3 regions of the Parabacteroides absconsus genome follow, and region 3 is predicted to be linked to each of the others. Evidence: riboswitches for the same ligand, from Rfam matches in the RefSeq annotation. Region 3 holds a riboswitch; each other region holds the start of a gene.

Region 1 (5,693 bases), 1.3 Mb from region 3:
CCCGTGCTTTGTTGAAGGAGAAAATGGAAGATACCGACAAAGCAACTTTACAAGTCCGTCAGGATCGTAAATATCGTGGTATTGTTCCGGTTGTTAAACAGATTGATACATTGGCAGCTGAATATCCTGCTCAGACCAATTATCTGTATCTGACTTATAATGGTACAGAGAATGATGTTCATTATTTAGGCGACGGTCGTTCGATTGTTGTATTGGGTTCGGGTGCTTATCGAATCGGTAGTTCGGTTGAATTTGACTGGTGCGGCGTTCAGGCTTTGAATACGATTCGTAAAGAAGGCTGGCGTTCGGTAATGATCAATTATAATCCGGAAACGGTTTCTACGGATTATGATATGTGCGACCGCCTGTATTTTGATGAACTGACATTCGAACGTGTAATGGATATCCTGGAACTGGAGAATCCGCACGGTGTGATTGTATCAACGGGTGGACAGATTCCGAATAACCTGGCAATGCGTCTGGATGCACAGCATGTTCATATTTTAGGAACTTCAGCTCAAAGCATTGATAATGCAGAAGACCGTGAGAAGTTCTCAGCTATGCTTGACCGCATCGGTGTTGATCAGCCTCGCTGGAAAGAACTTTCATCCATGGATGATATTAACCAGTTCGTAGAAGAAGTAGGTTTCCCGGTTCTGGTTCGTCCGAGTTATGTGCTGAGTGGTGCTGCCATGAATGTATGTTCCAACCAGGATGAATTGGTTCGCTTCCTGGAACTGGCCGCTAATGTTTCGAAGAAGCATCCGGTTGTAGTCAGCCAGTTCATTGAGCAGTGCAAGGAAGTGGAAATGGATGCTGTTGCACAAAACGGAGAAATCATCATGTATGCCATCAGTGAGCATATCGAATTTGCTGGTGTCCATTCCGGTGATGCTACCATTCAGTTCCCGGCGCAGAAACTGTATGTGGAAACAGTTCGTCGTATTAAGAAGATCAGTAAGCAGATTGCTAAAGAATTAAATATCTCAGGACCGTTCAATATTCAATACCTGGCGAAAGGAAATGAAATCAAGGTAATTGAATGTAACCTGCGTGCTTCTCGTAGTTTCCCGTTTGTCAGCAAGGTATTGAAGATTAACTTCATCGAACTGGCTACTCGGGTTATGTTAGGTCTGCCGGTGGAAAAGCCGAACAAGAACGAGTTTGATTTGGACTATGTAGGTATTAAGGCCTCTCAGTTCTCATTCAACCGTTTGCAGAAGGCAGATCCTGTCTTGGGTGTAGATATGGCTTCTACGGGTGAAGTTGGTTGTATCGGTGATGATGTTTCGGAAGCAATTCTGAAGAGTATGCTTTCTGTCGGACAACGTATTCCGGAAAAGAACATTCTGTTATCAACCGGTACTGCTAAACAGAAAGTAGCTATGCTGGATGCTGCACGTCTGTTGGCTCAGAAAGGTTATAATTTGTATGCAACGGGTGGTACACACCGCTTCTTTACTGAAAATGGCATTCCAAGTACATTGGTATATTGGCCAAGTGAAACCGGAAAAGAACCTCAGGCTTTGAGATTGTTGCATGAGAAGAAGATTGATATGGTAGTGAATATACCAAGAGATCTTTCTGCCGGTGAGTTGGACAATGGATATAAGATTCGTCGTGCGGCCATCGATTTGAATATTCCGTTGATTACGAATGCTCGTTTGGCGAGTGCATTTATTAATGCATTCTGTACATTGAGTCTGGATGATATTCAGATCAAGAGCTGGCAAGAATATTGATAAATCAAGTTGTATAGACTGGATTTGAAAGATAAGCCGCTGAAAGCATCAGGTTCGCCTGGCTTTCAGCGGCTCTATTTGTTTATTGTCATGCCTGAATGATCAATAACGAGAAATAGGGGAAGTTTGTCTGTGCTATTATTTCAGGATCGGAAATATATTTCTCTTTCTCGGTTCCTACGTTTTCGAAGTAGTGGAAATGTGTTTCCGGATGCCGGCGGATACATTCATGGACAGCCTCGATGCAAGCCGACAGTTTCATGATTACTAAGTTGTATCCTTGTCGGATGAATTGAGCCAGTTCGTCGGCTGTTGCGGTTCCCGGAATTACCATCAGGCGTTCTTCCTGCTTGACAATGTGTAATCCTCCAGTTGCTCCGGCGGCAATAAAAGCCGGAATTCCCGGTACACGTCTTACTTCAATATGTTCTTTCTCCAGTTGATGATATATGTATTGGATAGAAGTATAGAATCCGGCGTCGCCTTCCGCTACGATAACCACCTTTTTCCCTTCACGAAGTGAGCCGGCAGCGTCAACCAGAAGCTGGTCATAGGCTTCGATAGCTTTTTGCCTGTCTTTGCTCATGGGCAATACAAACGGGCGAATCTTGTGTTCTTCTATTTCTAAAGCTTTCAGGATATTGGCCGCTCTTGACACTTGCTTTCCCGAAGGTGTCAGAGTTGCCGGACAGAAGATTTGATCTGCCTGTTGTAAGGTTTTCAATCCTTTTACGGTGATTAATTCGGGTTCACCCGGACCCAAAGAAACAAATGTAATTGTTCTGTTCATATTTACTAATGTTGAATAGAAATGCAAAAATCTTTATTTTACGCTTTATTCGCAAGTATCGGTCGAGTTTTTTATTACTTTTGTGCCAAGTAACAGGTGTCTGTTTCCTTCGTGAAGCAAGGAACGGATGAAAAGGGAACCGGGTGAAAGTCCCGGACAGTCCACGCTGCTGTAAGTCTTTACAGGATTCGGAGTAACCTCTGTTCCACTGGATAGATAACTATTCGGGAAGGAACTTCGAACAAGACAAAGTCAGAAGACCTGCCTGGTTACAAGATATAACTTAGATGGCTTTACTTTCTGCGTGGTTATGGAAAGAGAGAGCAGAATTGGTAGATAAAATGACAGTTATGAATCTAAAGCGAATAGCAGAAGCTGTGTTGCTTCTTGCCGTAATGGCGGGTTGTACTTCTCGTCCGACGAACGAACAGGCTAACGGATCGGATGCAGATGTAGCAACGGAAGCGGTTTTTACTGAGAAAATTGTACCGGAATATGCTGAAGGGTTTGAAATCCGTTATGAAGGAAAGGCTGCCTTAGTGGATATTCATGATCCGCAATCAGAAAGTGCGGGTGAATATCATTATGCTTTGGTGCGTCGGGGCGATCAGTCAACATCAATTCCGGAAGGATATGAAAAGTTGGAAATACCGGTGAGAAGTGTGATTTGCATGACTTCCTTACAGCTTTCTAATTTTATCAAGTTGGGAGAAACCGAACGGGTGACAGGAATTACCAGTACGCGCCACTTGTTTAATGAAACGATGAATCAGCAGCTGAAAAGTGGAAAAACGGTAAAGATCGGCATTGAAGGGAATTTCAATAACGAAGCCGTTATGAGCATGAATCCGGACCTGATTCTGATATCTCCGTTTAAACGTGGCGGCTATGAAGCCCTGAAGGATGTAGGAATTCCGCTGGTTCCTCATTTGGGATATAAGGAAATGACTCCGCTGGGACAGGCCGAATGGATTAAGTTCGTCGGTTTGTTGTGCGGAATGGAAAAGGAAGCCAATGCCTGTTTCCAGACTATCGAACAGCGCTATAATGAGTTGAAAGCTTTGACTGCAGATGGCAAGGTGAAACGCCGTCCGGTTGTTTTCAGTGGTGAATTGAGAGGTGGAAACTGGTATGCGGTTGGTGGAAAGAGTTTCCTGGCCCAGCTGTTTAAAGATGCCGGCGCTGATTATTTCCTGAAAGATGATGAGCGTTCGGGCGGTGTGACCCTCGATTTCGAGACGGTCTATAATCAGGCAGACAATGCTGATTACTGGCGTATTGTCAATAGTTATCCGGGAGAATTTTCGTATGAGGCATTAAAGGAACAGGATGCACGTTATGCCGATTTCAAGGCATTCCGTGAACATGGAATCATTTACTGTAACATGAAGACAACTCCTTTTTATGAGGAAATGCCGACGGCTCCGGAAGTCATCTTGGCGGATCTGCTGCATATCTTTCATCCGGAGTTATTGCCGGATCACAAGCCTGTCTTTTATAAACTATTAAAGGAATAAGGGCATGCGCTATACTCATACTTACCGGATGTTGTTGATCCTGTTGCTGATCCTTGTGCTGCTGCTGCTGAATTTATTGTTGGGCTCGGTTGCTATTCCTGCACAATCTATCTGGAATATTCTGACAGGTACAGGAAACGAACCTGTCTCTTGGCAGAACATTGTCTGGAAATCCCGTTTACCACAGGCTTTGACTGCGCTGGCTGCGGGCGCGGGTTTGGCTGTCAGTGGATTGCAGATGCAAACCGTGTTCCGTAATCCGTTGGCAGGACCTTCGGTGTTGGGAATCAGTTCCGGTGCCAGCATGGGCGTTGCTTTTGTCATTCTGTTGAGCGGAAGCTTGGGCGGCGTGGCGTTGAGCCGATTGGGCGTAATGGGAGAGATTGCTTTGTCGGTTGCCGCTATTATTGGTTCCTTGTCGGTCATGGCGCTGATTGTTTATGTCTCGCAGAAAGTAAAGGGAAACGTCACCCTGCTGATTATTGGTGTCATGATCGGTTATGTATCGAATGCGGTGATAGGTGTCTTGAAATTCTTCAGTGTGGAAGAAGATATCCGGGCGTATGTAATCTGGGGATTAGGTAGTTTCTCGCGTGTGTCTGGTAATCAGATGATGTTGTTTGTTACCTTGATGGCCATTCTGCTTCCTTTGTCTTTCTTGCTTATCAAGACATTAAACCTGATGCTGCTGGGCGACGGCTATGCCCGTAACTTAGGACTGAATATCAAGCGGGCCCGCCTGTTGGTAATTGTTTCGGCCGGTGTGTTGACTGCTATTGTAACAGCTTATTGTGGTCCGATTATCTTCTTAGGATTGGCGGTTCCTCATTTGGCAAGAGCCATGTTTCAAACGTCCGATCATCGGACTTTGATGCCTGCAACCTTATTATTAGGTGCAGCTTTGGCTTTAATCTGTAATCTGCTGGCCCGCATGCCTGGTTTTGAAGGGGCTTTACCGGTTAATTCGGTAACGGCATTGGTGGGCGCGCCTGTCGTGGCTTCCGTCTTGTTTAATAAACGTAAAAATGACTGGAATGAATAAAGAAACGATCCGACTGGATGATTTGTCAATTGGCTATTCCATCAAGAAACATCATACGAAAGAAGTAGCTTCGCATATTCAGGCTACTATCCGAAGCGGCGAACTGACGTGTCTGTTGGGCGAGAATGGTGTAGGAAAATCGACATTGCTCCGTACGCTTTCTGCCTTTCAGCCGAAGTTGGGCGGACATATATGGCTGCTCGGGCGTGAAGTCGAATCGTATACAGACCGGCAATTGAGCCGGATTATCAGTGTCGTGCTGACCGAACGGTGTGAAATCCGGAATATGACGGTCCGGGATCTGGTAGGAATGGGACGGAGTCCTTATACGGGTTTTTGGGGACGGTTAAGTCAGAATGACTGGGAAGTGGTAGATCGTTCCATTCGCCTCGTCGGTATTGAAGTGCTTGCCTCGCGTATGGTACATACATTGTCTGACGGTGAGCGGCAGAAAGTCATGATAGCGAAGGCACTTGCCCAGGAAACTCCTATTATTTTTCTGGATGAACCGACCGCTTTCCTGGATTATCCGAGTAAAGTGGAAATCATGCAGCTCTTGTATCGCCTGATACAAACGACTGAAAAGACCATTTTCCTTTCTA
Region 2 (5,693 bases), 1.5 Mb from region 3:
TTTCTTTAACCTGTTCATATTGGGAAAACACTTCATCTATCGGACTTTTTATATCAATCCAGATCGCTTGTTGAGGTAATAAAGAACGAACAATTTCGTGATGCCGGACACCTCCTGAAAAAACCCGATGAGACTGGATGATCCGCAATATTTCAGGAGAGAAATCCGGATTCGGACTGTCGTTCATCCCTATGACATAAAAATGGCTCATACGTCTCTACCCGGTTTTAATTGTTCCGCATCATCAAAACAAAGGATCGCATTAACTAAAGTTGCAGCCAAGTTACTACCGCCTTTTCGTCCTTCTACTATTATTTTAGGTATTGAAACAAAAGGCTTTATCATATACTTTGACTCTTTCACATGTACAAATCCGACAGGAGCGGCAATCACGCCAGCCGGATGCGCTTTCTGCTTCCGAATCAGATCGCACAATTCCATTAAAGCCGTTGGTGCATTACCAAAAACGAACAATGCGCCAGGACATTCTTCTGCAGCCAGACGTATTCCGGCTTGTGTACGTGTAATACCTTTTTCTTTGGCCAACTGAACGGTCCTTTCATCTCCCAGATAGCATCTTACATCTACACCTAACCGATGAAGAGCTCCTTTGCGGATGCCAGAAGCCGCCATCGTCACATCTGTTACTATCGTTTTTATTTCTCCATTCTGAAACTTATGAAACAAATTTTCCACAGCATCAGGATCTGTATAAAGAATATCTTCCATTTCAAAATCGGCTGTTGTATGAATGGCATGCAGCAAAGCCCATTTTTTCCCTAATGCTATTTCCGGATGTTTTAATTCTTTTTCTATTGTCCGAAAGCTTCTGATCATGATATCCTGACCGATGCCATATTTCTCCTCTTTATTTTTCTCCTCTCCGAAATATCCCCGCGGAGTAATGATAGCTCGGTTTGATACACCCTCATTATTATCAAAAAAGCTTTGAGAATTTCCTATCAGCAATACTGTAAACATATCGATCTGTTCAGGATCTAATTCTGCTAAAGTACAGGTATGCACACTCTGTTCTGGTCTTCCAGCCTGACGGACATAGCCCACTGGTGTCATACCATTACGTTCTTGCAAAAAGATTTCCTTAAGACGATACAGCTGCCAGTAACGACCTTGACTTTTCGGATTATAAACCGCCGTCACAAAATCGGCCATGGCGGCTGCCCGAATTCGTTTTTCAATTATTTCCCAAGGAGTCATTAAATCAGACAATGATATCACACAAAAGTCATGTCCAATCGGTGCCCCCAGTAAAAACGCTGCCTTCTGAAAAGCACTGATGCCCGGTAATGAAATAATTTCGATATCAGCATTCATCTGCTTCCGCATCTCATAAATTAACGGTGTCATTCCATAAATTCCGGCATCCCCAGAACTAATTACACAAACAACATGTCCTTCCAAGGCATAACGAAAAGCATCTTGGGCTCGTTCTTGCTCCTTTTTCATGCCAGAGTCTATACAAAGTACGTCAGGACGAAGTATTTGCTGAATAAACTGAAAGTAATATTTATATCCGATAATTATATCAGACTCACGAATGGCCGCCAACACGGCTGGTGTGATATCGTCTAAATCACCTGGACCAATACCCACCACAATGATCTTACCTTTGCTTACTATCATAGACTTATTATTTTATCATCCAGAAAATCATCCTGACCCCGGGATTCTCATCTGTTGTTCGCATAATGTTTGGCAGGTTTCCTGACTTCATCTGAAAAAGACAACCTTCCCATTCCCTACAGGAACAGTGGCATTGAGGCTTATGTCCTTTTCTTGTCCAAGATGTCACAGTAGCGGGCACTGTTCCGGATTCTAACCGGATTCCCTTTTCAAATCAAAAGTTGAAAGCACTTTTGTTTCACCAATACAACGACAAATGTATAGATATTTTTCGGGTTAGGCTAATCTTTTGATTATATTTGCAGTGAAATTTATGGATTGATGAAAAATTCTCAACAAATATTTCGTTTCATTATCATCGGCACATTGAATGCTTTTATTACCGCTTTAGTAGTTTGGCTGATGATGGATATACTGCATTTCAACTATATAGCATCCAATGTGACAGGCTATGTAGCTGCATTGCTTAATAATTTTTTCTGGAGTAAATTTTGGATTTTTCATTCTGGCAAAGGGAATTATTTCCAGCAGGCTCTTTTGTTTTTATTAGCCTTTATCTGCGCTTACGGATCCCAATTTGTCTTTTTATTATGGATGGTTGAATTATTAAAATGGAATGAATACATATCTCAATTCATCGGACTTTTCATTTATGGATTTGTAAACTTCCTTATGAATAAAAAGATAACATTCCGTTCCAGGCAAGCATAAAAGTTCAATCTAATTTCGAATAGAAAGTCGCTCCCAAATAAATTCAGGGATCAGACGCCAAAAGAATACTATAACAACATATTTCCAGTCTATTATCACTCGGCGCTTACGTTTGACAACAGCATTCATAATCAATTTTGCCACTTTCTCTTTCCGCATCAATAAAGGATACTTCTTTCCGTCTGCCAGTAAATCAGTAGCAACAAAGCCCGGACGGATATCAGTAAAATAAATTGACAAATGATTCATATGGGCTAATTGGGCCAATGCATCCACATAACAATTTTGAAAGCATTTAGTAGCAGAATAAGCTGGAGCAGCTCCTAACCCTTTCGTTCCAGCAATCGAACTGACTACAGCTATATGCCCTTTTCCCTCGTTACGAAAATATGACCACGCCGCAGTGATCATACGGACAAATCCATCTCCATTAGTCTGCAGAGTCGCTAACTCGATCGTTGGATCCAAATGATAATTTTGCTGTCCAATTCCCGATACATGAAAATACACATCCATTCCTCCACACGCAGCAATTAACCGGTTTAAATTTTGAGGTGCTGAGTCTAAGGTAACATCAATCATTTCAGTATGAATTTGTTCAGGATATAACTTCTGAAGTTCAATCAGCTTATTTATTCTGCGGCCTGCAACACCCACAACCCAACCTTCTTTTGCAAAAAGACAAGCGATCTCCCGACCAATTCCAGATGTTGCTCCAACAATTATGATGCGTTTCATGCGAATAGATTTTATAGTTCTTCTATTTCAGTATCTACTATCAGGCTTTTTTTCTTTCGAAGAGGTCTTCTGATTTTACAGTCCTTATAAACAAACGTCCGATGCAAATTATAATTCCAAAACCAACCAACCAATAAAGATACAATCACCTTGCTTACAATAAATATATTATCAAAAAAATGAGCCAATGTTTCTTGTACCCAGGGAACGCGCTGGATGGATTCAGTCAACCAATAAACACCCCATGTATTCAGACAAATGCTGCCAATCCATACCAATGTATATTTGATAAGAACATATTTCTTTTTACACTCTTTGCTCTTGAATGTCCAATAATAATTAATCGTACAATTTACAATTCCTCCTGCTACAGATCCCATACTTGTAGCCAATACATAATATATATCAAACAGCTTGGCCAATACTATGGTAACAAGAAAATCAGTAGCACTTGATATTTGGGATGTAAACTGAGCCCGCATAAAAGTAAAGAAACCATCTTTCTTGCAAATTTTCTTCACTACTCCTTTTATCCAATCAGACATGAAATTTATTTTTAAGTCAATAAATCCTGTAAAATTAGAACCTATTCCCCAATTTTCTGATAGAAATGACGAAAAGATTTAATTGTAACCACGGAATTTCCTTCTATAAAGCTAAACAACGGTATTCCATATAAAAGAAAAGGTTGTCTCACGACAACCAATTTCCATTGTTAACCTTAAATCTAATACCATGAAAAACACGGTGCAAATATAGGGATTTTATGTTATATAGCACAACCATAGTCATAAAAAACATGCGTATTAACATTATTTATCATATAGAAACCTTTTGACAGGGAGCTAAATAAAGGGGAAAAATTACAACACAAGAAATAACTATTGAGTAGTCATTATAAAAAGAAAAAGGTTGTCTCACGACAACCAATCTCCATTGTTAACCTTAAATCTAATACCATGAAAAACACAGTGCAAATATAGAGATTTTATGTTATACAGCACATAAAAGTCTATCTTTTTCCCATGAATTTAACATAGTTTTTATATGTAATAAATATGCAATCCAAAAATCAATACATTCTTAAACAAGAATACACTTTTTTACAAAGTCATTCTTCAACAGGCATCGAAGATTGCTTAAAATTGTATTTCAAATAAACATCTCACGCCAATGTATTGGTACCTGGAACTTCATAGCCCATAGACCATACACATCTGACTCTCAACTTCCGGTCAAGAACCAATATATCAGCATCCTTTCCACGAGCCAATGATCCCTTTTTATCTGAAATTCCGATTAATCGAGCCGGTGTTTCTGAAGCCATGCGTATTGCGTCGGCTAAAGGAATATCAGCCTTCTGAACCATCGTCCGAACTAAATCGTCCATCGTTGCCAGACTACCTGCCAAAGAAGAATGATCAGCCAATTTGCAGACACCATCTTCAATAACGAAGCGAGGATCCACCTGTGGATTCGGACAAGCAGTATATGATACAGCGTCTGTTACAAGACAAGTCTTTTCAACTCCCTTAAGCTTATAGACAAGTCGCAAGATTGTAGACGGAAGATGCATGCCATCGGCAATCACTTCGACTGTCATGTTATCCATTAAATATACACTTTCGACTGTCCCCTCGTATTTATATTCACGACGCTTATGAAATCCCGGCATCGCATTATAGAAGTGAGCAGCATGGGTAAAGCCAGCTTCATAAGCCGCTTTGATTAAATCATATTCAGCTTCCGTATGTGTGACAGCCAGCAGTAAACCTTTAGATTTTACATATTGAGCAAAATCCATGGCGCCTTCCAGCTCCGGACTTATATCCCATCGTTTGATACATTTGACATCGTCTAATATGGAGCGATATTCATCCTTATCTAAATCTTTCACAGAATCTGCAAATAAAGCTCCCGCCATTTTACGGTTCAAGTAAGGGCCTTCCAAATGTAAACCCTGAACCGCACCATGCTGTGCCATCATACTTTCGCAGACAGCACCTGCCCGACGAATTTCATCTGCAGATGAAGCTGAAAGCGTTGGAATAACAGATGTTGCACCATGCTTTAAATGAGCACTGACCGCTGCCTGAAAAGCTTCTTCAGTACCATCTTTAAAGTCATGGCCACCGCCACCATGTACATGCATGGCAACAAAACCTGGTACTATATACATTCCCTTTGCATCTATTACCTTGGCTCCTATAACTGCCAGATCACTATTGGTTACTTCTAAGATTTTTCCATCAGAAATTAAGACAGAACCATCTTCCAACCAACCTTGCGGAGTTAAAATCCTCCCATTTATAATTTGTGTCAACATAACTTTTCGTTTTTAATTAGCCTCTTGCCGTTTTTCACATCGAGATTAGAACAACTTATTGGTTCCGTCTACTAATTTACCCATTGCCCAGACAGCCCGAACATTCAAATCCTTGTCAAGTACCATGATATCAGCATCCTTTCCACGCTGCAATGAGCCCTTGCGATCATAAACACCCATAATGCGGGCTGGTGTTTCAGAAGCCATCCGTACAGCATCAGCCAAAGGTATATCAGCTTTTTGAACCATCGTACGGATTAAACGGTCCATCGTT
Region 3 (5,693 bases):
TGCCACCTACACCTAAAGTCGCTTCCTTGTTCTCGAAGCTGCCGTAGGCAACCCGAGCATTGAGTGTCTGCCGTTCAGTCGGTGCTTTACGGACGATATTCAAGATACCGCCAACAGCCGAATGGCCATATAAGACAGAGGCCGGTCCTTTCAGTAATTCAATGGATTCGACGGCCGAAAGATCCGGAACAGGATATGAATTGTTGATGGCAGAGCGTTCGTCTCGTACTCCGTCGATCATCAGTACGGCATGATCGAAACCACGTACAGAGATTTGTTGGAAAGCTCCGTAGGAAGTCTGTATCCGGATTCCCGGCATGAAGCGGACAGCGTCCTGGATGTTTCTGATTCCTCGGATTTCCAAACTCTTCGACTCGATTCCATTGACAGAAAGCGGCAGATATTTCATGGGAACATCGAGCTTGGTAATCTGAGGTCGTGCTTTTCTGGCTGTCTGAATGACTACTTCCTGCAAATTATAAGTTGTGTCGGCTGCAGGTGAAACCGTTTTTTTCTCCTGGGCATGAATGCCACATGTCAAGCTTACGAGAGGTAAGATAATCCATGTTTTTTTCATATAAAATGTTTTTTGAATAAGACATACTTCTCCTTACCCGGAAGAAAATGAGTCTCTTCCGGGCAGAAAAAGTGTATAAAAATTGTTGGATGATTTGTTATTCTTTGTCGGCAGCGTATGCCTTCTTTTTATCGGAGATGTCGATAAGTATGTGTTGGGTCATGAACCGGGCATGGTCAATGAAGATATCTTGGATTTCAGGGTTTTGTCCTAATCCTTCCATCAAGACGCTTACCTGATATCCAGCTGATTCCAGGTCTTGCCGGATGTCACCGGCTATGTCGTTCTTGGCATGATCGCCGGCCACGAACATGAATGGTAAGAGCTGGATCTGCTTGATTTTCTTTTGTTCTTTGATTTTTCTGACGGCATCATCCAAAGTCGGATAGCCTTCAACGGTGGCGACAACGAAATCCGGGTGTCCTTCGGCTTCCAGCATATAATCAAGCATTGCATACTGTGCTGTTGCCGGTGTATAAGTTCCGTGACCGACAAGTACGGTCATGGTTTTATCCTTTCCTTTTTGTGACAGGATGGAGATGACTTGCCGGTAATCTTCTGGAGTGTACAGCAGAGGTGTACCCAAGCGGATTTCCTTAAACAGGTCTTTCATGACGTCGATGTCTTTGCGGAGTGATTCCATTTCGATTCCGTCGATGATGTTGGTCGACTGAATCAGGATGTGAGTAAATCCGTCAGCCTTCAGTTGGGCTAATGCTTCTACCGGATTCTTCTTGTAAACCCCTCGTTTTGCCAGGCGGTTCATGACAATACGTGAAGTGTACGCTTCGCGGAACTCAAGGTCAGGGAAAGCTTCTTGTGCTTTCTGATTGATGGCATCGATGGTCAATGCCCGGGTATCGTCGTGCGTAGTCCCGAAATGAACGAGCAGCAAGGCTGCCTTATCGCCTGCCTGCATGGTTTCAAACAGGTTCGATGGGACGTAGTTGCCTTCCGTATGGGCATAAGCCTGATGCAGCATTCCGGAGGCCGCAGTTACGCACACGATGAATAGTCTTTTAAGATTCATCATATCCAAGGGTGTTTTAAATGTAAAATATATCTCAACATTCGTTATAAGTTTATTCAATTCCCGGAATAAACATTCCATATTAATCGAATTTGTTCAGGCAGGTTTCCTGACTTCACCTTAAGAAGAAAAGCCTTCCCATCTTGAAAGATAGTGGCACGGAGTGTGTATTCTTCTCATTTGCAGGTGTTACAGTAGCGGGTACTGCTCCGGATTCACACCGGATTCCCTTTTCAAGTCCACACCGAAAGGTTGTGAATCTCACCTCAACGCTGCAAAGATAAATTTAATTTTGGAAATACTATCTGTTTTCTGAAAAAATTATCTCTTTCTGCAAGCAGTTGTTGTATATAGGAAAATACTTCTTCTTTTTTAAAGTTACAAAATGATAGTTTATTTCAAATTAAAGATGTACCTTCGCCGCCGTATTGGTGATATTATTCTCGATCCCAGAGATAATATAAAAGGGAATCCGGTGTGAATCCGGAACAGTTCCCGCTACTGTAAATTCCCTGCTCCATTGAGCAGCAGCTATAGGAAATCACCGCTTTGCCACTGTTGCCGGATCGTCATGGTCAGGCTGACGGGAAGGTTCTTTCCTTAGGAACAAGTCAGGAAACCTGCCAATATGTTTTAGTGAGAATGAACGCTCTTTCGGGAGGTAAAGAGTATTAGTACACAAACATTTTTATTCATGGAAACAAAAAAGATGTTGGCAACCTTGCTGATTGCAGGTTGCGCACAAAGTGTTTTCGCACAAGACCGTGTGATAACAGGCCGAGTAATTGATGCAGAAACGGGGCGCCCGGTATCGGGTGCCAATATCCGGGTTTCAGAAAGCTTGACAGGATGTACAACGAATAATGAAGGGTATTTCCAGTTGAGCCTGCCTGATAATGCTGACCGGATTCGTATTTCGCATCTGGCATATGAACCGGAGTCGTATAATGTAACACATACGGACCAGAACATTGAGATTCGCCTGATCGAAAAGTATGTGAACATTAATCCGGTGGTAGTTACCGGTACCGGTACTCACCGGAGAATGGATAACTCGCCCATACCGGTACAGGTGTATTCGGCCAAGGACCTGCGGACTGCCAACGTAACGAATGTGCAGGAAGCTATGACAAAACTCAACCCAAGTATTTCGTTCATGACCAACGGTATGGGAACAACCATGAGCATGAACGGTTTGACCGAGCGTTACATCCTGGTCTTGGAGAACGGAAAACGCCTGGCCGGCGATGATACTTATGCGCGTATCGATATGGCAAATGTCAAACGTATTGAAGTCTTGAGCGGTGCGGCTTCAGCGTTGTATGGAAGTGATGCAATTGCCGGTGTTATTAATATCATCACCGATGATGCCCAGAATAAGGCCAACATAACCAGTAATACGCGTTATGGCAGCAAGAACCAGTTTACTCAGTCGGTAAATGCGGATTTCCAGACCGGAAAATTCGGTTCGTTTACTTCTTATCAGCGTCAGCAGTCGGATGGCTGGCAGCTGAATCCGTATACGGAGGGAAAAGATGGCAATTTAGTGGAAACAAACAAGCAGGCTTCGACGGCTTTTCATTCGAATACGATCAGCCAGCGTTTTACCTTCGATCCGACCGACCGTCTTTCATTCTATCTGAGAGGAAATATTTATACGCATAAAACGGATCGTCCTATGCCGATGGGCGACAATACCACCAATTATGACATACGGCACGAAACATTTACCTATGGAGCGGGTGCACAGTATATGATCAATAAGAAATCGTATCTGAATGCGGATTATTTTTCCGATAACCATAGTACTTATAAAGATTTTTTCACCGGAGATAATCAGGGAACCAACGAGATGACCAAACGTATTCATCATCATAACCTGAATGTGAAGGGAATCTTTCAGTTGGGCCAGTACAACAAGCTTTCTGGCGGTTTCGAGTTTATTCGTGAGCTGCTGAGCAGCCAGACGGATAATATTGCCGGAAAAGGAGTATCAACAATGGCCTTTTATGCCCAGGATGAAGTGAACTTCAGCAAGCATTTTCAAGGAGTTGTCGGACTGAGGTATATTTATCATCAGAATTTCCACAGTTATGCAACTCCCAATGTGGCTTTGCTTTATAAAGTAGGCGGCTTTAATTTTCGGGGTTCGTATGCCTCGGGTTTCCGTTCGCCCAGTTTGGCTGAACTGTACACTTTCTCTGAATCCAAGCGGACTTCGCGGCTGACCATCGGTAATGTGAATCTGAAACCGGAAAAGAGTGATAACCTGACGCTGAGTGCGGAATATACAAACCGTAACTTCTCGATATCAGCTTCCGGATTTTACAACCACATCCGCGATATGATCAATTACCGTGAATTCAGTCAAGAAGAAACCAACCGCTATAATCAGGAAAACGGAACAGATTTTGCCAGTGTCCAGATCCGTGACAACATCCAGAATGCGACGATCAAAGGCTTCAATGTCCGTTTTGATGCTTATATCGGTGCCGGATTCTCGATGAACGGTGGCTATACGTTTGTAGATGCGAAAGATAACACCAACGACAGGCCGGTTGACAAGAGTGTAAAACATAGTGGCGTGGTGGCTGCTCTATGGAATCATACCTGGAATAAATATACCTTGAATGTGAATTTCAACGGGCGTATCCAGGGAGAACGCTTCTCTCAGAGTTATGGATATGCGCCGAAATTCTCTCTCTGGAACCTGAATACGACGCATCGGTTTGTGTTGAAGGATTTTATTCTTGAACCGGGCGTAGGCGTGGAGAACTTATTTAATTATGTGGATGACCGGCCTTATAATTCCAACTATGCGACTTTGACGCCGGGACGTACCTATTACGTCAGTTTGCTGGTGAAATTCAATAAGTGATGTACCGACGGGATTTTCTGAAAATAGTCATGGTTCTGTTGGCTTGCCTTGGTTGGGAGCATCCGCTCCAGGCCAAGGTCGGGCGTGAGTTCGTCGCTTCGGATATCCGTGAGACGATGCAGAAAGGCGATAAGCTGGCTATTCTGATGGTCCATTTCGGGAGCGCTTATCCGGAAACCCGCGAAGCCCTCGAACGGATGAATGATCAGGTACGTCAGGCATTTCCGCAAGTCGAAGTCCGACAGGCTTACAGTGCCCGCAGTATTGTCAACCGTGTACGCCGCCAAGGCATCTGGATCGAGCATACGACGGATGCTTTGATCACCCTGAAGAAAGAAGGCTATACGCATGTGGTGGTGCAGCCATCAATTGTGATAGAAGGCGTGGAGATGGAAGCCCTGCGCCGCGATGTGGAGCTCCGGAAAGGACTGTTTAAGGAAATCCGTATCGGCAACCCGCTGCTGTATGATGATGCCGACTATGAGGCTGTGATAAAAGCCCTGACCGGAAGTGCTGTGGCTTCTCATGCCGGTGCCAAGTTGTTGATTGCTAACGGAACCTATCATGCCAGTAATTCGGCTTATGCCAAATTGGGCTATATGTTGCAGGTGTCCGGACATAAAGACTATTTCGTCGGGACTCGCGAAGGCTTCCCGACTTTAGAGACAGTCATTGGTCAGCTCAAGGCAGGTAAATATAAACAAGTGACGTTACTGCCTTTTATGTTTGTCTTGATCAAATCCAACGAAAACCGTGTCTCTGCCTCGTGGCGGGAAGGTTTGGAAAAAGCCGGCTTCAAAGTCGGCCTGGAGGCCAAAGGATTGAGCGACTATGAAGCCATTCGCTGCCTGTTGGTCGAACACATTCAGTTTGCCTTGGCTTACAAGCGTATCACGGTCGCCGAACGGAAAGAAATGTTCGGCAGGTTTTAGTCATTAGATGTGGATTATTAAATAAAAAAACAAGTTGGCATTCGGCTTTTGTACCTGTACCAACTTGTTTTTATTTTGCCAGATCCCTTTAAGTAAGGTTTAGGGTTCTACTCTGCCGGTTTCAATTCAATACGTTCAAATTTAGGACTGGCACTCATGGTTCTCAACCGACTACCAGGCGTGAAGATAATCTTCCCTTTCTTGAACAACGACGTATTAAAATCTTCGGCATTGGCTACACCAGAACTACCTACACTCAAACGGAAATTCCCAAAT

What was found. Region 3 has a riboswitch for cobalamin ahead of NEE14_RS07875 (TonB-dependent receptor). Riboswitches for the same ligand answer to the same signal wherever they lie in the genome.
Region 1: linked by a shared signal. The riboswitch ahead of NEE14_RS02030 (ABC transporter substrate-binding protein) and the one ahead of NEE14_RS07875 (TonB-dependent receptor) in region 3 are both predicted to bind cobalamin.
Region 2: linked by a shared signal. The riboswitch ahead of cobJ (precorrin-3B C(17)-methyltransferase) and the one ahead of NEE14_RS07875 (TonB-dependent receptor) in region 3 are both predicted to bind cobalamin.

Annotation. Positions count from the first base shown of each region.
Region 1 covers NZ_CP146284.1:470,355-476,047, forward strand. The annotation lists gene carB (carbamoyl-phosphate synthase (glutamine-hydrolyzing) large subunit) at 1-1,742, shown strand, start outside; gene cobI (precorrin-2 C(20)-methyltransferase) at 1,831-2,532, opposite strand; cobalamin riboswitch at 2,610-2,815, shown strand; gene NEE14_RS02030 (ABC transporter substrate-binding protein) at 2,874-4,049, shown strand; gene NEE14_RS02035 (iron ABC transporter permease) at 4,054-5,091, shown strand; gene NEE14_RS02040 (ABC transporter ATP-binding protein) at 5,084-5,693, shown strand, end outside.
Region 2 covers NZ_CP146284.1:285,528-291,220, reverse strand. The annotation lists gene cbiE (precorrin-6y C5,15-methyltransferase (decarboxylating) subunit CbiE) at 1-211, opposite strand, end outside; gene cobJ (precorrin-3B C(17)-methyltransferase) at 208-1,644, opposite strand; cobalamin riboswitch at 1,698-1,905, opposite strand; gene NEE14_RS01155 (GtrA family protein) at 1,966-2,355, shown strand; gene NEE14_RS01150 (SDR family NAD(P)-dependent oxidoreductase) at 2,365-3,093, opposite strand; gene NEE14_RS01145 (GtrA family protein) at 3,105-3,638, opposite strand; gene nagA (N-acetylglucosamine-6-phosphate deacetylase) at 4,259-5,419, opposite strand; gene nagA (N-acetylglucosamine-6-phosphate deacetylase) at 5,465-5,693, opposite strand, start outside.
Region 3 covers NZ_CP146284.1:1,792,835-1,798,527, reverse strand. The annotation lists gene NEE14_RS07885 (TonB-dependent receptor) at 1-577, opposite strand, end outside; gene NEE14_RS07880 (sirohydrochlorin cobaltochelatase) at 675-1,559, opposite strand; cobalamin riboswitch at 1,690-1,891, opposite strand; cobalamin riboswitch at 2,020-2,249, shown strand; gene NEE14_RS07875 (TonB-dependent receptor) at 2,302-4,485, shown strand; gene NEE14_RS07870 (sirohydrochlorin cobaltochelatase) at 4,485-5,417, shown strand; gene NEE14_RS07865 (HU family DNA-binding protein) at 5,525-5,693, opposite strand, start outside.